One region of the Paenibacillus sp. M2 genome, then DNA from elsewhere that is predicted to be linked to it. Evidence: riboswitches for the same ligand, from Rfam matches in the RefSeq annotation. Region 1 holds a riboswitch; each other region holds the start of a gene.
The links. Region 1 has a riboswitch for cyclic di-AMP ahead of ACETMN_RS18275 (3D domain-containing protein). Riboswitches for the same ligand answer to the same signal wherever they lie in the genome.

Region 1 (4,215 bases):
GACAGAGTATTCCAGGAGCGAAGCTTACAGCGCTTGATAAAATCTCGGATATTGTGCTTCAACTGCAAACAAAACGCATTGACGCGGCAATCGTTGAAGATACCGTTGCTGCAGGTTATCTGGACGATATTATTGGACTTGCTGCTGCTGTTCCGGACGAAGAGCAAGCAGAAGCGGCAATCGGGATTCGCAAAGGTAATACCGAGCTGCTAGCTGCAGTAAATGGAACACTGGAGCGATTGAAAAGTGAAGATAAAATCAATCAGATGGTGACGGACGCCAGCCTCTTAATGGCGGATAAAGCGAACAAATCACAAAATATTTTCCAAGTGTTCTGGGAGTACAAAAGTTTCTATGCTACAGGTGTAGGATACACACTTCTGTTGTCTGCACTTGGGGTTATCTTCGGGGTAATTATTGGATTGATCATCTGTTTGTTCCGTTTGCATGACGCTGCAATCTTGCGCTGGATCGGTACAGCTTACGTTGAAGTGATCCGTGGCACACCGATGCTGGTACAATTGATGATTATTTACTATGGTTTCTCCTTGAGCTTTGGCATTAACTTCACTGCACTTCAGGCAGGTATCATTACACTTTCAATCAATAGTGGTGCCTATCTGGCGGAGATTTTCCGTGCAGGTATCCAAGGTGTGGATCGTGGTCAGTTGGAGGCAGCGCGCTCATTAGGTATGGGAAGAGGCGCCGCGATGCGTTATATCATATTGCCACAAGCCTTCAAAGCTGTATTACCAGCGATCGGTAATGAATTCATAACTATCATTAAAGAATCCTCCATTATCTCCGTTATCGGTATGGTGGATATTATGTATCAGGCAAGTGTTGTCAAAAACATTACGTACCAAGGATTGAGTCCATTTTTGATTGCAGCAGCCATCTACTTTGTAATGACGTTCATTTTGTCCAAGCTGCTGGGACGACTGGAAAGGAAGTTGAGTGCAAGTGATAGACGTTAGACAATTACACAAATCTTATGGTAATAACGATGTGCTTAAGGGCATAAACGTGACGATTGGCAAAGGTGAGGTTGTCGTGGTCATCGGTCCTTCCGGTTCAGGTAAAAGTACATTCTTGCGTTGTTTGAACCTGCTGGAAAAGCCTACCTCAGGAGAGATTGATTTTGAAGGCGTGTCAATCACGGACCCCAAGCATAACATCAACGCAACTCGGGAAAAAATGGGCATGGTGTTCCAGCACTTCAACCTGTTCCCACACAAAACGGTACAGCAAAACATCACGATCGCTCCGATTAAAGTGAAGAAACAATCCACTCAGGAAGCGGAGAAAATTGCCGCTGATCTGCTTAACACCGTGGGCTTGTACGATAAAAAAGATACATTCCCGAATCAGCTGTCCGGTGGACAGAAGCAGCGGATCGCCATTGCAAGAGCATTGGCCATGCAGCCGCATGTGATGCTGTTTGACGAGCCTACTTCGGCACTGGACCCCGAGATGGTCGGTGAAGTGCTGGATGTCATGAAACGTCTTGCAGAAGGCGGGATGACGATGGTCATCGTAACGCATGAGATGGGTTTTGCACGTGAAGTGGGAGACCGGATCCTGTTCATGGATGGCGGGGTTATTGTGGAAGAGGGAACACCTGATGAGGTGTTTGGAGCACCGAAAAATTCACGCACACGTGATTTTCTTGCGAAAGTACTCTAAATGAAGTGATTAAATAGCGTTACTGACCTCGAGTCGGTGACGCTATTTTTTGTTTGAAAATAATCAAATATAGGATTCGGAAAAGTAACTATTCTGTTACCAAATATATAGGGGACATCTCGCCCAACAGTTTTAGAGTATTCAGTATTCTTACACGTGCTTACACATGTTAAAACCATTTGGTAAGAATTACTACAAGTTCAGGTTACAAAATTGTGATATATTGAACTCTGCCGAAACTTCCGGATAGGGAGTGCGGGGGATGTAACGATGCAGATTGTGCAGGGGGAAGATCTACGGCACACTGCTTGGGGTGAATTAGGGGTACATATCGTTTCAAATGTAATGATGAACCTATAGGGTGGGCTCCTCATCCGAATCCGACAACTAACTTCGCAGGCACAATGAGGGAGGAAGACCATGATTAACAAGAAACGTATAGCCAAAACAGCAGTAGCATTAATGACAACAGCAATGCTCATTCAAGCCGTTCCGGCTCACGCCGATTCAGTTCATGTGGCCAAAGAGGGGGATACCTTCTACACCTTATCGAAACAATACGGAGTAGCAATTAACACGTTAGTTAAAGCAAACAACGACATTTCGCCTTACAACATTTATGGTGGTTTGAAAATTACGATTCCCGGTAAGTCAAACAATGTAGCAGCCGCTGCGGCAGCGGAGAGAAAGACCCAAGCGAAGACTGTTACTACAGCGAGCTTGGACGTTAACGCAGATAACAAAGTTGTTCAAGCCTGGGGTAAAACATTCGATTACAGCAAAGCTGTGAACGTAAAAGCAACGGCATACTCTGCAGATCCGTCTGAAAATGGAGGCTGGGGTGCAGTCGATTATTTCGGAAATGATCTTGAACTGGGCACGATTGCAGTTGATCCAAGTGTAATTCCACTCGGAACCAAAGTACTGGTAACTGGTCATAGCCATCCAGGATTGCCCAAACAGGCTTTTGTAGCCACAGCGCGAGATGTGGGCGGTGCAATCAAAGGTCACCGGATTGATATCTTTATCCCAGGTAGCAAACAGTCTGTAAGCTCATTTGGTTTTCAGGATATTGAGCTGTACATTCTGAAGTAGAGAGAAAATAACATTTAAAATGAATTCAAACAGGGTGTCTGCCAGTCGCTAATTCGCGATTGAACAGCACCCTTTTAATATTCTCATTATTTGGTATCACGGTCATCCTAATCTTTGGCCTTTGGCAATCCCAACATTTCGTCCAAGGTGACCAGTTCATATCCCCGATTACGCAATTCTTCAATGATTTCAGGCAAAGCCTCAACCGTGCCGTTCAGGTTTGATCCTACACCGCCTCCAGCATGTTGCAGAACGATGGAGCCGGGTTTTACAGCAGAAAGAATATTATCTTTCACCTGTTCCTTTGAAAGGCCTTTCCAGTCCAGGGAGTCTACGTTCCAGTTCACAATGCTATAGTGTTGTTTGGCAGACCATCTCAGCTGTTCTTCATTAATGTCTCCATAAGGCGGCCGAATCATCTTGGGCGTATATCCCGCCAAACGTCGAATAATATCCCCGGTATGTAAAATTTGTTTGCGAAAGGCATTCATCGACAGTTTACTGAATTCAGGATGATTGTAGCTGTGATTACCAACCATATGCCCTTCCTTGATGATGCGTTTCACAAGATCCGGATGTTTCTCAGCACGACTACCCACGATGAAGAATGTAGCTCTGACATTGTATTTCTTCAATACATCCAGTACTTGTGGAGTAAACCGTGGATCAGGTACATCATCGAAAGTCAGTGCAACCTTCTTGGTTGAAGGACCATTGGTTTTGAACGTATCGGCATATTTTTGACGTAACTGTCCCAATGTCAGTTGTTCTTCTTCCGCAGAATCCGAACCTGATACTGATTCACTTGGCGGGCTTGAAACTTCCCGCGCTGAAACTGGAGCATGATATCCTCCGAGAAAAATAACGATAACCATCAGCATAATGAGGCGTACGCGCATAATATCGGCCTCCTTTTCCAAAATGACGTTCTCCTTGGTATACCCGGGGGTTCCATAAAATATGCACAGTGTGAGAAGTTTCATTGCCGATTTAGCTCATGACAGCCATAATTCCTCCATATATAACATATAGAAAAGGATAGGTGGATGGGTATGAGTACATATGATTTGAAATCCATACGTTTACAGGTGATTGAAGCAGGAGAAGATAAGGTTTTTCTCGTTACCGGAGGAATGGCGCATATTGGCGCCGTAGCTACGTTCTACGTGGATCATGAGCGCGTCAGCGGGACGACGGTACATATTCCTGGGCATAAGGAACAAGAACTGTGTGAGCGGCTTGCCCGAAAGGCTGCTCTGCAGCTGAAAGTAACTGTTACGGTGATCATGGGTATTCATTTTGATTCCATCACGCGGATGCAGATCGACGAAATCGTGCAGACTGCAGAGAGGTTGATGGAGGATCATCTGAACAAAGATAAACGATCTTTCTGACATAAGAGCCATCGAATGTTTTGATTTTATTTGCTAAAAT
Region 2 (4,215 bases), 3.4 Mb from region 1:
TACCGGCCGGGATCATCTCCGGCCGGAAGACCTGGATGCGGCGGTCGCAGAGCTCGCCGCATCCCTCGGGGCCGCTGTCGTCACGACGCTCGGCCCCGAGGGGGCTGTGTACGCGGCAGCGCCTGGTGGCCGCGTACAGGCAGGGCGTGCCGGCGCATGCCGTGCGCCCGGCTACGCCGTAAGCGCCGTCGATACGACCGGCGCTGGCGATTGCTTCAATGGCGCGTTGGCGGTAGCCCTCGCGCGCGGTGAGACGTTGGACGCGGCCGTAGGCTTTGCCATGGGTGCGGCCGCGTTATCCGTGACGAAGCTCGGCGCCCAGTCCGGGATGCCGTTCGCACGTGAAGTGGAGGCCTTTCTGGACGAGCATGCGGCAAAGGCTTAATAATTGATATAACAAAGAGGCTCTTACTCTCCGAAAAGGGGATTAAGGGCCTCTTTGTTATGCGTGTGCAGAGATTATTTCTTCTCTGAAAGCCACATGGCGATATTTGCAATCTCTTCATCTTGCAGCTTGCCCTTGAAGGAAGGCATGCCACCTTTACCTTTGACAATCGTAGAATAGATCTTCTCCAGATCATCCTGGCTGCCGATGTTTGCCAGAGCAGGTCCTACGCCACCTTGCAGCTGATCCCCGTGACAGGAGATACAATTGGCTTTGACCAGTGCTTCAGCCTGTCCGGCATCCAATGTGACTTCCGGCATGGTTGGCTTGGCTTCTTCAGCCACTTCTTCTTTCCCTGGAAGCGTAAACATTAAAACAATAGCTAAAGCGCATGCTGCAAAAAATACTCCGCTCATGATCCATTTGTGCATCCCTTATGTCCCCTCCAGAATGAAAGATCATCTAACCTAAAACTATCCATATCATTATAACGGAACCTGTACTGACATCATAGCATTTTGTGGGAAAATTTTGAACTAATCACATAACAAGGCGCAAATTTAGTTGTTTTGCAAGAGATTCTAATCACGAGGCCCTTCATAAACCATACAGTGAAAGGGCTTTAAGCCGCTTGGGGTCTGTCGTTCGTATGTATCCTGGGTGACAAATCCACTCTTCAGATAGACTTGAATGGCACGAGCATTCCAAGTGAGCACTTCCAGATCGATCTCATTCTTCGGATTTCGGCGAATGGCTTCCTGTACAATGGCCGTGACAAAAGCTGTCCCTTGACCCTGACCACACAGCTCTGGATGCATGCCGAGGCCAATCCGGGTTACCCCTTGAAGTGGGAAGTATTGAGCAAATCCACATATACGATCGTTCTGATCCAGGACGATTGCATATTGCTCCTGTCGCAGCTGTGCATCTCCGAATTCCACTTCCAGAGCTTTCATCTGCTCCCAGGGGAGCCAGCTGTAGATATTGTAAGGCGGATCATACTGCCAACTGCAGATGAGCTCCGCATGTTCTTCTCGCATGGGTACAACGTGAAACGTCACAGGGGCTTCCTTCATACACTTGCATGCTCCTTTCCTTGAAACAGAACTCTTTGTCCACTCTACAAAAGTGATGTTCTTTTAGCAAGTCTTCCTTCCCCAGAAAAAAAATGAAACAAAAGTTCCGGTAATTTCGTTTATATTATAACGGGATGGGTAAAAACATCATAAGGGCACGGACGAACGAACGCAAAATGAACCTGTTGATGTCGCAGGATATACCCAGAGTATACCTTGCAACATGAATAAGGATTGAAGCACAAAAAAACCGCCGGATACATTCCTGCGGAGAATGTACCGGGCGGTTCTGTTATGCTTCTTGCTTCGTTCCAGTATGGTTAATGGTTACAGCATTATGTTGCTCAGCTTGTCCCTAGTCAAGGGCCAGTGATTCATATGCGTCCGTGCTCATAATCCGTTTCGCGCCAACATAACGATTGGCCCAATAGTTTTCACTCAATGCACTGATCGTAACGCCTTTGGAAGAAGAGGAGTGTGCAAACTTTCCATCCCCTACAAAGATTCCTACATGGGATACGCCTTTACCTGTTGTATTAAAGAACACCAGATCGCCAGCTCTCATTTCCATGCGGGATACAGAATCGCCCATGTCGAATTGGGAACTGGATTGGCGTGCCAAATCAATACCCAACTTGTCGAATACATACCGTGTAAATCCGGAGCAGTCAAAGCCGTTAAGCGTTGTTCCCCCACTTTTGTATGTAGTTCCCATTGCTGAATCAATTACTGTGTCCATCTTTGAATCTGCGAATGCGCTACCTGCACCAAGCGATAAAGCGAATGTGATGCTAAGTACAGCTGCGGTTAATTTCTTCTTGAACAAGAGATATTCCCCTTCCAATGCCTGCGAGGTTAGCTTAAGGATTCGGTTGAAGGTCCCCTATGATCCCTCTGTAGCAAGATCAATTCACCCATAACTGGTTCCCCCGCTTCCCAGGTGCCAGGAATTTGGCTGTGCTAGTTATGCACCTGCGAAATCAAGAAATGACGATTTAATTTTAAGTAGTTACAAATATGAATGTAAAGATTACAAAGTTGTTACTAAAAACTCACTGCGATTATTGTAACAGAGGAGTACGGCTTTGGCAACGTTTAGCAACAAATTTAGCAAAAAAAACCTCGACCTTTGACGGGGAAAGGTTGAGGTTTGCCTATTTATAAGTACATATTAGGCCATGAGTTTAACTTGTGATGGTAACAATTTTTAATCTATCTGCTCTCACCTTTGGATATTTTGGACTGCCATAATCGGAAATGGCTGCATATTTTCCACAGATTCAATAGACATCTGGCAAGTGGATACGTCTGTTGTAGTATAAGTCCGGTAAGTCCCGTTAATAACCATGAGGCTGAAGTGAATGCCCCAAAGACGAGCAGGTGTACTCCGCCCAGCAGGAGTGCAATGCCGATTACAGCGATGAGATGACGCAGTGCAATCCAGAGTGCTTTGAGGGTACCGTGAGCCCCGCCTTCTCCTTCTGGTGCCGAAACACCGAACTGCATGTAGAGTATGGCATGGTGGATGATCCAGCCATATACAATCCAGGCAGCAACATAAGGTATACCAGGCAAAAGTAATTGAAGGGAATGAAAACCTTCCATGAGAATAGAGTAGAGCTTCGGTATGAGCCAGTAGGCGGGCAGAAGGATCAATAATGTACGTACGGTGTGTAGCAGCAGCATCGGTTTCCACAGATTTTTGATTCCGCGGACAAAGGGGATGCGCTCTTCTGTAGAATTAAAGTGCTGAAGTGAGTAGAGCAGTCCTGCCTGAATGAGGGGGCTGATCAACATGCGAACCAGCAGCATGCCCCCGAGAATCCATAGATAACGATGAACCTCCGGATGGGTAAACAGGTTAAGTTGACTTTCCATTTTGAACAAAAGTGTACTCAGCTCCCCCGCATCAGCATCTGGATAGCGCAGGAGCAGTGGGATGACCGCCGATTGTACCATTCGATAGAAGAAATATCCCCAAATGAGTTGATAGAGAAATAAGAGTGCGGCAATGAACATATGCTGACGGACGAGAAACCAGCCTTCACGTATTTTCGCTTTCACCGTTTCCACCTCACCATGACAGACCTCCGAATATGGCTTCTATTAGTTTGGTTACACTCATGCTCCAGCGGGACTTCGCCCGCTCATCCAGTCCGGATTTCAGGAAATTGTTCATATGGCGGTTCTCCAGCACGATCGAGTACAGGGGATCGGTCATGGCCCAGGATACGGGGGATGTGTGAGTTAATTTATAGGTGATGCGATCTTCTTTGCCATTCCATTGCTTGGTGAGGATATGCCCGTCTTCAAAAGCAATGCGAACAGGAACGGCGCTGTAATCACTCCCTTTTTTTGCGATCGTCACGGATGACTCGTACAATGTTTGACCGTCTTTCTGTACGGGCGTAACACGAATCTTCTCTACAGCAAAGTCAGCCATCCCGTTACCATAGACATATTGATCAAAATAATCAGACCAGGAAGTGCGGGTCACTTGTTCCACAACGTTCTGAAAATCAGCCGAAGTGGGATGTTTGAAGCGGTACTTCTTCACATAGGTAGAGAGAATGCGTTCCATCTTTTTGGCACCGACTTGGTGTTCGATACCAAGCAATACAAGCTTGCCACGTGTATAGACATTGGCTGCATACTCATTCTGTGAATCGAACTTCCAGGATTCTTGTGTTAACGATGAAGGAGAAGTAATCAGTCCCGATTGTACCGGCAGATTTGGAATCAATCCGTATTCCT
Region 3 (4,215 bases), 2.4 Mb from region 1:
ATATAACTTATTGTGTTATTTATGTGGTGGAGTGCAGGGAGAACTATATAGAAGGAAGGACTATATATAAATGAATCAACAAGATCGGCTCTTACCGAAAAAGAGGAGATCAAATCTAATAATATGCAGTTCATGGGTAAAGATGACGAGATTATGCGATTTTTGATGAAAATGCCTAGCTGAAAAAGTAGTATTTAAAAATACTTTACTTTTAGTTCTGAACCCGGTATAATCAATTCTGTTGCCGATTATTTACGACATGCGGTCGTGGTGGAATGGCAGACACGCTATCTTGAGGGGGTAGTGGGCGTATGCCCGTGGAGGTTCGAGTCCTCTCGACCGCATCATATGAACGATGAAGAAGAAGCTTTCCGTTATTGGAGAGCTTCTTTTTTTGTCTTTTTCGAACAGTATGACATCTGGGTTGAGGAAAAAAGCCATCCATTACCGAGGCAATGGTGCTCTACCTTACGGCTACGGGTGGCCTGTGTATTATTTTTGAAGTAAGTTCTTGATATCTTCTTCAATCTTGTCCGGTGTTGTTTTGGGAGCATAACGTTTCAGTACCTGTCCGTTCTGATCCACAAGGAATTTGGTGAAGTTCCATTTGATTGCTTTGGAGCCGAGCAGGCCAGGAGCTTCTGTGCTAAGGTGTTGGAAAAGAGGGTGAGCGCTTGAGCCGTTCACATCAATTTTCTCAAACATTGGGAAGCTTACGCCATAATTCATCTGACAGAACTCGGCAATATCGTCGGAAGATCCTTTTTCCTGTGCAAACTGGTTGCTTGGGAAACCAAGAACTTCAAATGGAGCATCTTGAAACTTGTCTTGCAGTTCTTGCAGACCTTTGAATTGAGGAGTAAGGCCGCATGAGCTTGCCGTATTCACAATCAGGAGCACTTTGTCACGGTAGTCGGACATTTCAACTTCTTGACCGCGAAGGGTATTCACTTTGTAATCGTAGACTGTCATCTAAATCGCCTCCATTTATTTACTCTTATATCTTCTATTATATTGGCTACAATTAAATATTGCAAAACTAATGTGGTGTTAAAAGCATCAAAACAGGCAAGTTGTGCAGAATACGTGAATGAATTGCGAAGTGATTTTCGTCAGAGTGAGAATTAGATAGCCTTGAAGAGGTGGATAGAGTATAACCTTATTGTAAGCGTTATTATAAACGAGTATTGGCAAAAATCTGCCGATTTGGTGATCTGTAAGGACTTTACACCGTCATGGCGGGGGTGTATGATTCATAACGTAATTTCAATTTAAACTAAATTGTACTTGAAAAACGAAACAAACGATAATATCGTTCGATCTTACCTTAAGATATACGAACGATGTTTTAATCGCTGAGTTTCCATTCATTGATGAATGGGAAACGGGGGAACCAACGGAATGCGCTGTCCAGGACAGTGGGCATTCATGGGGTGAATTTTCCGGTGACAGCCGGAAATAGGGCGACTCTCGCGCCCGAATCCGTCAGCTAACCTCGTAAGCGTTAAAGGGAGAGGCAACAAGCCGTACGCTGGTTCATGGTGTTTTCGCCATGGGTTATTTAAGAAGCGTTCGGGAGGCCTTGGTCCCCCACGCTTCTTTTTTGTTGTCTTTTCACGCCAAGGGAGGAACGAATGATGGATACTGAGATGATTTTAGTGACTGCTCCAAATGAAGCAGGACGCAAATTTATTAAATTGCTGATGTACAAAAAAATGCCGTTTGCCGTTCTAACCAACAGTGCAGGGGAAGAGCGCAGACTCCGTAGAATCGGAGTAGAACATGTCATTCGCATGAATACAGCTGCAGCTCAAAAATGGTTTTTGCCGCAGGGCAGCGTAGGTAACGTGTTTATTTTCGAGAACAGCCTGAATCTGACCTGTCGTTATTTACAGATCTGTCGTTCATGGACTTCGAAATCCCTGTGCGTGATTACGGAGCAGAGTCATCCTAAGGGCATCTATCGGGGCATGGGCGCAGACCGGATTGTATATTCGCTCAATGGGGAAGTTGGCTTTCTCCTCAATGGTTAATGCCATAGCTTGTGATTGCTCAGGTGTAAGGTGCCTGTTATAATTGAATGTATCGATAAACGGAAGTTTGAGGAGACTCATGCGTGATGGTGAGTCTTCTTTTTTATGCTTACAAGGAGGAATTGGTGTGCCGGATGTAGGTGGATTGAAATGGTTGTTTTTTGATGTTGGAGATACGCTGGTGGATGAATGGGAGCCGGTTGATGATATTATCGGACAGTTCGTCCGCGAAGCCTGTGCATTGGGGTATCCGGTGAAGATTGAGGCGGTACGCGAACTGTTCGCGAACTGTTACCAGAAATATGAGCAATGGCCTATGAGAGTGGCGATTCGCACATTCGTTGAAGACGAGGGACACCAAAAACAGATTCAGGACAAGCTGAAATTCCAAAAAGATCTTGAACGTCCTTTTCCTTCAGCGGATTCCGTTCTTCAGCAGTTGTCACGGTATTATCGCATTGGCATTATTGCCAATCAGAGTCCTGGAACGGAAGAGAGACTGGAGAGCTACGGCTTGCGGAAGTATGTTGATGTTCTGGCCTGCTCGGCTGAAGAAGGAGTGTCCAAGCCAGACCCTGAGTTATACGCTGTGGCCTTGAAGCAGGCTGGTTGTGAACCGGAGGAAGCCGTCATGATCGGTGATCGGATCGATAACGACATTATACCTGCTCGGAAGCTGGGCATGCGTACGATTCGAATTATGCAGGGTTACGGAAGATTCCAGCCAGAACTATCGGATGACAAACGTGCGGATTGGACTGTGGATTCATTGGATCAACTCCTGCCCTTACTGATGCCAAATCAGGATTAGATTCAGATGGTTATTTATTGGAGTATGAGTTTTATTATAAAAGGAAACATGTTGCTGTATTGCAACAATAAAGGCTGATCAACTTGGGTATAGAATACCGGAGTTGATCAGCCTTTTTAGGATTTAGTTCATAAGAACGAGATTAGAATAACCGAATCGTCTGAATGATCAGATATACATTCAGCACAACGATAATCGCGGCAATGACCCATGAGATGATTTTGAGCCACAATTTGTTGGCAAATGCACCCATACTTTTTTTATCACTTGTGAACAACACCAGGGGAATCACAGCAAAGGGCAGTTGAAGCGACAGCACGACCTGGCTCAAAATGAGCAGTTCTTCTGTGCCATGTTCTCCTGCAATGGCTGTCACAATTACCGCCGGGATGATGGCGATCAGACGTGTGACCAGTCTGCGCAGCCAAGCCGGAATTCGAATGTTCAGGAAACCTTCCATAACGATCTGCCCAGCGAGTGTACCTGTAAGGGTAGAGTTCTGACCTGATGCTAGCAGCGCCACACCGAACAGAGTACTTGCAACCGTAGTACCCAATAGAGGTGTCAGCAGATGATAGGCATCTGCGATCTCGGCAACCTGCGTCATACCAGCACTGTGGAATACAGCAGCAGATACAATCAGGATGGCCGCATTGATGAACAGGGCCAGTGTCAACGCGATTGTAGAATCCATGGTCGAGTACCGAATAGCTTCTTTTTTGCCCTGTGGGGTCTGTTCGATCTGACGGGTCTGCACAATGGAAGAATGCAGATACAGATTATGCGGCATCACAGTTGCTCCAATAATACCAATAGCGATATAGAGCATGGCCGGGTTTTGCAAAATCTCAACATTTGGTACAAAACCATGGAGAACACCGCCCATATCGGGTTTCGCCAGGAAGAGGTCAATCCCGAAGCAGAGGGCAATGGTCGCCATTAGCACAATGACGAGTGTTTCCAAAGCGCGGAAACCTTTGTTTTGCAGTACAAGAATCAGGAGTACATCAACTGCGGTGATAATAACGCCATATAACATGGGGATGTTAAATAACAGCTTTAATGCGATAGCAGAACCTATGACCTCAGCCAGATCGGTAGCTGCAATGGCGAGTTCACACAGAATCCATAACATCACGACAACAGGCATGCTGAATCGTTCACGACAGGCTTGAGCCAGATCCCGTCCAGTGACGATACCGAGTTTGCCAGCCAGCGACTGAAGGACAACGGCCATCAGGTTCGATAACAGGATAACGGATAACAAGGTGTACCCGAACTGCGAGCCGCCTGCGATATCTGTTGCCCAGTTCCCGGGGTCCATGTAACCTACGGCAACGAGGTATCCTGGGCCTACAAAGGCGAGGAATT
Region 4 (4,215 bases), 3.3 Mb from region 1:
TATATAGATCAGAATATCCGTATATCTTCTATATATTGTAGTTGTGAAGAAACAAACGTAATGATGTAATACACAGATACCCAAAATGTTTTATGTATGAGTCATTGAATTATTGAATTTTACAAATGTGATTTTGAAAAAGAAGATAGTCGTTATTTCGACATGAAGGGAGATACAGACATGATGCTGTTCGACACACATACACATCTGGATGCACCACAATTCGACGAGGACCGCGAGGACATGATTCAGCGTGCTGTGGATGCAGGAGTTGGTCGCATGATCAACATTGGTTTTAACCGGGAGACAATTCCAACCACAATGAAACTCGCTGAAACATATGACTTTATATATGCAGCTGTAGGGTGGCATCCCGTAGATGCGATCACAATGCAGGACGGCGATTTGGAGTGGATTGCATCTTTATGCAAACATGAAAAAGTGGTTGCGATCGGTGAGATTGGATTGGATTATCATTGGGAGACATCACCAAAAGAAATACAGCATCGCGTATTACGACAACAAATTGCTTTGGCGCGTGAAGTAAACATGCCGATTGTCATCCATAATCGGGATGCACATGAGGATATCATAAGAATTTTGCGTGAAGAGAAAGCGGGTGAAGTTGGTGGTGTGATGCACTCGTTCTCGGGCAGCTGGGAAACAGCCAAAAGTTGTCTCGATATGGGCTTCCATCTCTCCTTCGGAGGACCGATCACATTCAAAAATGCAAAGCAGCCCAAAGAGGTGCTGGAGAAGGTTCCTATGGACCGGTTTTTCATTGAAACAGATGCTCCATATTTGACACCTCACCCTTATCGTGGAAAGCGAAATGAGACAGCGCATGTACGTCTGGTTGCAGAGGCAGCTGCGGAAATTAAAGGCATTTCGGTGGAGGAAATTGCTGCAATAACAACCAAAAATGCCATGGAACGATTTGGAATTCGTTAAAAAAACGAGCAAATGAGGCGAAAAAGGCAGGTAAGAGGAGGTAATTTGCTCTTTGATCCAAATAAATCAAGAATATTACAATATTTTAACCAAATATTCAGAAAAACGTACTTGATCAACGCTTTACAACATGCATCAAAACAGGATATCATCTTTTCAGTGAATTGTTGTGCGGAAAATTGGACAGATGTTCGGGGGATGAACAAAGGGACACTTTCCGATGAAACAACATTACTTTCATGAATCAGTCTCGCTGAGTCTCCGTTAACGGAGAGCGGGGGAACCAATAGGGCTTAAACATCGGTGTATTTGGCCGATGCGCAACGTTCGCTGACCCAAAAGCAGCGAAGGGATCTGCGAAGCCGTATTTGATTTCTTCTTTGGGTCTCGGGGTGAATTCAAGGGCGTCCGCCATGAGCGGGTGACCCAAGATAGGGCGGCTCTCTTTCGCCCGAACCCGACAGCTAACCTCGCAAGCGGAAAAAGAGAGGCAACCTCGTGCATGAATTTCCGATATTCAAAATCATTCGGAAGCCACGAAAGAGTTCCTCTTACACTCTTTCTTTGGCTTTTTTGTTTTTGAATAAAAGAAATATTGTCATCATACGGTAGGTATTCAGGAGGATGACATCATGTTGCGAAGATTGATTCATGGTGCAGAACCGGATTATGTTGGTCCAATCTGTGTTCTGTAGAAAATTTGGTATAGTCACGTCAAAGACATCATGCATTACTTTAGACGGCGAGGCTATGAAGGAGGACGGAGAAGTGGGCACATTCCAACCAGAAGAGACCCATGAGTCACGATCATCCAGTAAGTCTTTCGCGTTGCGGTGGAAGCATGAGAACATGCGTCAAATGGCATTGATCGCGATTTTCTCAATTGCGCTTACAATCATGATCTTGTTAGTCGTTTACGGTCAGGCCGGGAAACAAATTTCACTGGTTATTGATGGCAAAGCTCAGGTGGTAGAGACTCGTACAGGAATGCTTCAGGAAATGCTGGAGGAGCAGTCGATCACAGTCAGCCCTCACGATAAGGTATCCATGTCCATGAACGGGGCAATTACAGATGGAGACCGAATTGTTATTGAGCGGGCCGTTCCAGTTAACATTACGGCAGACGGAGACACCAAGACTCTGTATACAACGGATTCATCGGTAGAAGATGCAATTCAAAAATCAGGTATTCAAGTTGAAAGTAATGATAAAGTGTATCCGGCGCTTGGAACTGCGATCAAAGCGGAGATGAAGATCCGTGTAGTGCGCGTAACAAAGCGTACAGTCGAAGTAGAGCAACCGATCGCTTACAAAGTCATTAAAACGGCTGACCCTAGCTTGTACAAAGGGGATAACCGTGTCGTTGTGAACGGCAAAGAAGGCAAACTTGTGCAGCATATCGAAAAGGTATTTCAGGATGGAGAATTGGTCTCCAAAAAAATGGTCCGCAAATCTGTCGCGAATAATCGTGTAGATAAAGTGATCGCTGTCGGCACCAAAGCAAAACCGGTCGTGAAAGAACCTGAGATTCAGACCGTATCGGCTCAAACTTCAACAACCAAAAAGGCTACAACAACGAACTCGAAGAAAACATCTGCCTCGGGCAGCAAAGTGATTACCGTATCCGGGACTTCTTTTAAATACTCCAAAGTACTTAAAAATGTATCCATGACTGCCTACTCTTCTGAAGAGCCTGGCATTGGAACTAAAACAGCTTCCGGTACTCGTGTAACGGAAGGGCGCACCATTGCGGTTGATCCCAAAGTCATTCCAATTGGCTGGTGGGTATATATCGAAGGTCTGGGATTCCGTCGTGCGGAAGACACAGGCGGTGCGATTAAAGGGAACAAAATTGATGTGTATTATGACAGTGTGAAGCATGCCCTGAATTTTGGACGCAAGAAAGGCAAGACGGTCTACGTGATCGGTCCGGTGAAGCCGGAAGCGAACTAAAATCGTTTTACTTTGAAATGGGAATGCTATAAAATAGTTGCATGAATGATTCATGCGGAATATGCGGCGGAGGAGTCTGAATTCAGTCTCCCCCGCCGTTTGGCAGAGAAGAGGATATTCCTCTTCTTTTTGCGTTAGAAAGGAAGAAATGGAACATGATAAAAGAAGTCATTGTGGTGGAAGGCCGTGATGATACGGTAGCCATCCGTCGGGCCGTGGAAGCCGATACAATAGAAACAGGTGGATCAGCCATCAACCAACGCATTCTGAAGCGGATTGCGCTTGCTCAGGAGAGACGGGGAGTCATTGTACTGACAGATCCGGATCATGCCGGCGAACGCATTCGTAAAATTATTGCGAATAAGGTGCCTGGATGCAAGCATGCTTTCATTCCGGAAGCCGATGCAACGCGCAAAGGGGACATTGGGGTGGAGAATGCCTCACCAGAGGCGATCCGTCATGCTCTGGCGCGCGTACATACATCATACGAAGGTGCTCCGAGTCTGATCGATTGGGAGGACCTGATCGCGGCAGGACTTATCGTGCATCCGCAGGCTGCTGCACGTCGCATGGAGATGGGCAATCTGCTGGGCATCGGTTATTGTAACGGTAAGCAGTTCCACAAACGTCTCAGTGTATTTCAGATTACACGGGAAGAGTTCTCTACAGCATTAGCGCAAATTGAACGTGAAGGATTGTGAGCATATGAAGGACATGGAAGATACGATAGAAATTGCAACGCCCAAGCGAACGAAAGAGATTATTCAAAAACATGGATTCTCATTTAAGAAAAGTCTGGGTCAGAACTTTCTGATCGATCAAAATATACTGAACAAAATCGTTAATGCAGCCGACCTGGACGAGTCCAAGGGCGCACTAGAGATCGGGCCGGGTATTGGAGCCCTTACGGAGCGACTGGCTCGGGTAGCCGGTCCTGTCACAGCCGTAGAGATTGATCAGCGCTTGATCCCAATCCTGGGAGAAGTGATGCAGCCTTATTCGAATGTACGTGTTCATCATGGGGATGTGTTGAAGCTTGATCTGGCTGAGTTGTTTAATACGGATTTTGCATCCGTGGACAAAGTCAGTGTCGTGGCTAACCTGCCTTATTATGTAACGACTCCAATCATGATGAAACTGTTGGAAGAGAAGCTGCCGGTAGACAGTATTGTTGTCATGATCCAAAAAGAAGTGGCTGAACGGATGGCTGCTGCACCAGGATCAAAAGATTACGGCAGTCTAAGCATAGCAGTTCAGTATTACAGTATGCCGGAGCTTGTGTGTATTGTGCCGCCCACGGTCTTCATTCCG

Region 2: it holds a riboswitch for cyclic di-AMP, as region 1 does, so the genes downstream of both, ACETMN_RS00530 (C40 family peptidase) here and ACETMN_RS18275 (3D domain-containing protein) in region 1, are expected to answer to the same signal.
Region 3: it holds a riboswitch for cyclic di-AMP, as region 1 does, so the genes downstream of both, ACETMN_RS07310 (hypothetical protein) here and ACETMN_RS18275 (3D domain-containing protein) in region 1, are expected to answer to the same signal.
Region 4: it holds a riboswitch for cyclic di-AMP, as region 1 does, so the genes downstream of both, ACETMN_RS00150 (3D domain-containing protein) here and ACETMN_RS18275 (3D domain-containing protein) in region 1, are expected to answer to the same signal.

What each region holds. Positions count from the first base shown of each region.
Region 1 is NZ_CP169648.1:4,073,845-4,078,059, reverse strand. Features, by position in the region: gene ACETMN_RS18285 (ABC transporter substrate-binding protein/permease) at 1-977, shown strand, start outside; gene ACETMN_RS18280 (amino acid ABC transporter ATP-binding protein) at 964-1,686, shown strand; cyclic di-AMP (ydaO/yuaA leader) riboswitch at 1,908-2,104, shown strand; gene ACETMN_RS18275 (3D domain-containing protein) at 2,107-2,781, shown strand; gene ACETMN_RS18270 (polysaccharide deacetylase family protein) at 2,889-3,680, opposite strand; gene ACETMN_RS18265 (hypothetical protein) at 3,834-4,175, shown strand.
Region 2 is NZ_CP169648.1:107,608-111,822, forward strand. Features, by position in the region: gene rbsK (ribokinase) at 1-385, shown strand, start outside; gene ACETMN_RS00520 (c-type cytochrome) at 460-816, opposite strand; gene ACETMN_RS00525 (GNAT family N-acetyltransferase) at 967-1,461, opposite strand; gene ACETMN_RS00530 (C40 family peptidase) at 1,817-2,287, opposite strand; cyclic di-AMP (ydaO/yuaA leader) riboswitch at 2,291-2,428, opposite strand; gene ACETMN_RS00535 (hypothetical protein) at 2,674-3,525, opposite strand; gene ACETMN_RS00540 (M1 family metallopeptidase) at 3,536-4,215, opposite strand, start outside.
Region 3 is NZ_CP169648.1:1,627,709-1,631,923, forward strand. Features, by position in the region: tRNA gene ACETMN_RS07300 (tRNA-Leu) at 262-344, shown strand; gene ACETMN_RS07305 (glutathione peroxidase) at 493-972, opposite strand; cyclic di-AMP (ydaO/yuaA leader) riboswitch at 1,344-1,519, shown strand; gene ACETMN_RS07310 (hypothetical protein) at 1,638-2,033, shown strand; gene ACETMN_RS07315 (HAD family hydrolase) at 2,161-2,844, shown strand; gene ACETMN_RS07320 (Nramp family divalent metal transporter) at 2,987-4,215, opposite strand, start outside.
Region 4 is NZ_CP169648.1:31,674-35,888, forward strand. Features, by position in the region: gene ACETMN_RS00145 (TatD family hydrolase) at 181-951, shown strand; cyclic di-AMP (ydaO/yuaA leader) riboswitch at 1,193-1,446, shown strand; gene ACETMN_RS00150 (3D domain-containing protein) at 1,720-2,904, shown strand; gene rnmV (ribonuclease M5) at 3,060-3,605, shown strand; gene rsmA (16S rRNA (adenine(1518)-N(6)/adenine(1519)-N(6))-dimethyltransferase RsmA) at 3,610-4,215, shown strand, end outside.